Regions from separate parts of the Sphingomonas sp. AC449 genome, predicted to be linked through region 2. Evidence: riboswitches for the same ligand, from Rfam matches in the RefSeq annotation. Region 2 holds a riboswitch; the other holds the start of a gene.

Region 1 (2,198 bases), on a different contig from region 2:
CCCGGCGCTTGCGCAGACCGATCCCAACCCCACCCCGCCGATCACCGATCCCGCCGACAACAACCGCATCACGCTCGGGCTCGGCGTCGCGTCGCTCCCCGATTACGAGGGTGCAGACAGCAACAGCTTCACCCCCGGCGCGGTCGCGATCGGGACGGTGCGCGGGCATGACTTCTTCACGCGCGGGACGCAGCTCTACGTCAACCTGATCCCCAACACGGGCTCGGTCGGCATCAACTACGAAGTCGGCGTCATCGCCGCGGTCCGCACCGATCGCACCGGCAAGGTCGACAACCGCCAGGTCCGCGCGCTCGGGAAGATCGACACCGCGTACGAAGTCGGCGGCTTTGTCGGGATCGGCAAGACCGGCGTCATCACCAGCGATTACGACACGCTGACCGCGCGCGTCGCCTATATCCACGACGTGTCGGGCACGCACGACAGCTATGTCATCACCCCGCAGGTCAACTACACGACGCCGTTATCGGTCCGCACCTTGGTCGCGTTCGGCCTGTCGGCGGATTATGCGGGCAAGGGCTTTGGCCGGACCTATGCCGCGGTGACGCCGATCGGCACGATCAACAGCGGTCTGCGCACCTATGACATCAACGACAGCGGTTTCCGCCGGGTCAACGTCTCGGCGTTCGCGCTGCAGAGCCTGTCGGGCGATCTTCGCCGCGGGTTCGGTGTCGGCGCGGGCGTGCTCTACGGCCGCATGCTCGGCAAGTACAAGGACAGCCCGATCGTCGCGGACGTCGGCGATGCCGACCAGTGGCTCGGCGCGGTGGGCCTGACCTACACCTTCTGATCGCAACCCGCCGATCGACCCGAAACCCCGTGCGGCCGGCCGCGCGGGGTTTTTCGTTTGCGCCCCCGTCCGTTGCGCCTATGCTCGCCCTACCCCGGGGGAGCGCCGATCCGCGCTTGAGAGGAAGGCAGGAGCCTTCGACCCGCTGAACCTGATCCGGTTGATACCGGCGGAGGGAGGGAGCGGTCGCCACAGAACCGCACGCCTTGCTCCGAGACCTTTAGGAGCAAGCGCATGGCCGATTACGAAGCACGCAGCGAAAAGGCCGATATCGGCGTCACCACCGGCCCCATCCGCGGCTCGCGGAAGATCCATGTCGCGGTGCCCTCCAGCCCCGACGTCCGCGTCGCGATGCGCGAGATCGTGCTCGACCCGAGCTGTTCCGAGCCGCCTTTGCGCGTCTACGACACTAGCGGTCCATACACCGACCCCAGGGCGACGATCGATATCAACGCCGGCCTCCCGCAACTCCGCCGCCAGTGGATCGAGGCGCGCGGCGACGTCGAGAGCTACGACGCGCGCGCGGTCCGGCCCGAGGATAATGGCAAGCTCGGTCCCGACCGCTCGGGCGGCGTACCGCAATTCCCCGGCAGCATCGCTCGCCCGTTGCGCGCCAGGGCCGGCGCCAATGTCAGCCAGATGCACTATGCCCGCCGCGGCATCATCACGCCCGAGATGGAATATGTCGCGACGCGCGAGAATCTCGGCCGCGCGATGCTGAAGGAATACAAGCGCGACGGCGAAAGCTTCGGTGCGTCGATCCCCGACTTCGTCACCCCCGAATTCGTCCGCGACGAGGTCGCGCGCGGCCGCGCGATCATCCCCAACAACGTCAACCACCCCGAGTCCGAGCCGATGGCGATCGGCCGCAACTTTCTCGTCAAGATCAACGCCAATATCGGCAACTCCGCGGTCGCCTCGAACGTGGCGGCCGAGGTCGACAAGCTCGCCTGGTCGATCCGATGGGGCGCGGACACGGTGATGGACCTGAGCACCGGCCGCAACATCCACGACACGCGCGAATGGATCCTGCGCAACAGCCCCGTCCCGATCGGCACCGTGCCGATCTATCAGGCACTCGAGAAGGTCGGCGGCATTGCCGAGGAGCTGACCTGGGAAATCTTCCGCGACACGCTGATCGAACAGGCGGAGCAGGGCGTCGATTACTTCACGATCCACGCCGGCGTGCGCCTCGCCTATATCCCGATGACCGCCAAGCGCGTCACCGGCATCGTCTCGCGCGGCGGCTCGATCATGGCGAAATGGTGCCTCAGCCATCACAAGGAGAGCTTCCTCTACGAGCGGTTCGACGAGATCACCGAGATCATGAAGGCGTATGACATCGCCTATTCGCTCGGCGATGGGCTGCGCCCCGGCAGCATCGCCGATG
Region 2 (2,198 bases):
CCCCATTCGCGGAGCAGCTTGGCGTCGATATGCTGGCGGGTGTCGTAGCCGGGACCGCGCCAGTTGTTCGCGCGGGTATTGGAATAGGACAGGAACGCCTTGATCCCGCTGGTGCCGAGCGTTCCCGTATCGATCCGGACAAAGGCCCGCCGCGCGGCGTAGCTACCGAGCGACAGGTCCACCACCGCCCCGGGTCGCGCGCCCGGATCGTCGAGTTTCAGCGACAACAGCCCGCCTGCACCACCGACCGTCGGCGAGTCGATGTCGACCGACCCCTGCGCCAGCGCGATCTGCCTGAGGTTCTCCGGGTCGGCGAACTGCGACGGATAGGCAAAGTAATAGCCGATGTCGTTCTGCGGGGCGCCTTCCATCAGCACGCCGATCTGGTCCTGACCCAGCCCGCGCAGCGTGAGGCTCGAGCTCGTCGAGAGACCATAGGGATCGCTCGATGCGACGTTGGCGCCGGGCAGCAGCGTGACGAGCTGGAACGCGTTCAGGGTCGGCGCCTGCTTGGCGATGAATTCGGCCGAGATCGCGCTTTGCGCGCGGGGCACGCGCTGGTCGGGCAGCAGGCCTGCGGGATCGGGCTGGCCGGCGACGCGGATCTCACCGGGGTCCGCAGACGGCGTGTCGGGGCGGGAATCGGTCTGAGCCGTCGCAGGCGCCGCTGCAAGCGATGCCGCCAGCGCGATCGCCGCGCACGCAGGCCGCCGGCCCTGCAGCCGAACCGAAGATGTCGAAAAGCCACGATCGAATGTGCGCACGTCCACTCCAAGCGGAGGGACGACGGAAAAACCGTTGGCCCTCCCTACGCCGGTATCAGCCGGATCAGGTTCAGCGGGTCATGGGCTGCAGCCCAATTCTCAGCCGCGCGTCAGCGGCCCCCCGGGGAAGGCGCGCCTTAGGCGCTGCGATGCCCGGTGCAAAGCGCAATCGCCGCGACGATCGCCTCGCCAAAATCCGCGCCTCGGTCCGGGGCGGTCGCGCCGATCCTATAATGAGGCGAAAGATGGCTGGAGCATCATATGTCGTTGGAAGGTGTTGTTGTCGACCTGAGCGCGCGCGCCGCCGCCGCGCTGGCAGACGAGATGATCGTTCTCGCGTTCAGCGCCGATGGCGCGCTGATCGAGACGAATGAGGCCGCGCGGACGATCCTCGCGTCGGTCGACGCGATCGCGACCTTCGCGACGCTGTTCCCGAACTACCCCGACGCGATCGCGCGACTGGCGACGGGTGACGCGACGACGGTCGCGGTCGAGGGGCTGCTCGCGAATACGCAGGGCCATTGCATGCATGTCCAGGGCCTGATGGGGGCGCTGTCCGGGGCCGGGGGCAAGCTGGTCTTCATGGGCGCGGTGACGCCCGGCAGCCTGCACGACACCGCGCTCATCGTGCACCGCTTCGATGCGATCAACGGTGCGCTCGCGATCTGCCAATATTCGCCCGACGGCCACCTGATCGACGGCAATGCCAAGTTCTTCGAACTGACCGGGCTTGCCCGCGAGGCGATGACCGGCGGCCGGTTCGACATGTTCTGGACCGCGGCGGAGCGCCAGGCGAACGACGCCGACACCTATTGGAGCCGGTTCGAGCGCGGCGAGTCCGACACGGTCATCCGGCGTTATACCCCGTGCCCGGGGCAGAATGTCTGGGTGCGCGAGATCTTCGTGCCGACGTTCGACAAGAACTGCCAGCTCGTCTCGGTGCTGAGCTATGCCTATGACATCAGCGCGCAGCATCAGGCGACGGTCGACAATCAGGGCCGCATCACCGCGATCGACCGGGCGTTCGCGCTGATCGAGTTCGACCTGTCGGGGCGCGTGATCACCGCGAACGCCAATTTCCTGTCGCTGATGGGGTATGAGCTCGATGAGATCACGGGCGAGAACCACCGGATCTTCTGCGACGCGGACTATGCGCAGAGCCCGGCCTATCGCCAGTTCTGGCAACGGCTGGGCAAGGGCGAGCTCGACCAGGGCGAATATAAGCGGATCCGCAAGGACGGCAGCGAAGTCTGGATCCAGGCGTCGTACAACCCGCTGTTCGATTATGACGGCATTCCGACGGGCGTGGTCAAGGTCGCGATGGACGTCACCGCGCAGCGCCTTGCGATGGTCGAGGCGGCGGGCCGCGCCGCGGCGATCGACCGCGCGCAGGCGGTCATCGAGTTCGACCTCGCGGGCACCGTGCTCGACGCC

The links. A riboswitch is a leader RNA that binds a small molecule or an ion and turns the genes downstream of it on or off. The one in region 2 is predicted to bind thiamine pyrophosphate.
Region 1: linked by a shared signal. The riboswitch ahead of thiC (phosphomethylpyrimidine synthase ThiC) and the one ahead of AC0CH3_RS08085 (TonB-dependent receptor) in region 2 are both predicted to bind thiamine pyrophosphate.

Annotation. Positions count from the first base shown of each region.
Region 1 covers NZ_CEEDCZ010000008.1:183,084-185,281, forward strand. The annotation lists gene AC0CH3_RS14070 (MipA/OmpV family protein) at 1-808, shown strand, start outside; TPP riboswitch at 896-1,003, shown strand; gene thiC (phosphomethylpyrimidine synthase ThiC) at 1,043-2,198, shown strand, end outside.
Region 2 covers NZ_CEEDCZ010000003.1:335,170-337,367, forward strand. The annotation lists gene AC0CH3_RS08085 (TonB-dependent receptor) at 1-722, opposite strand, end outside; TPP riboswitch at 789-898, opposite strand; gene AC0CH3_RS08090 (methyl-accepting chemotaxis protein) at 1,026-2,198, shown strand, end outside.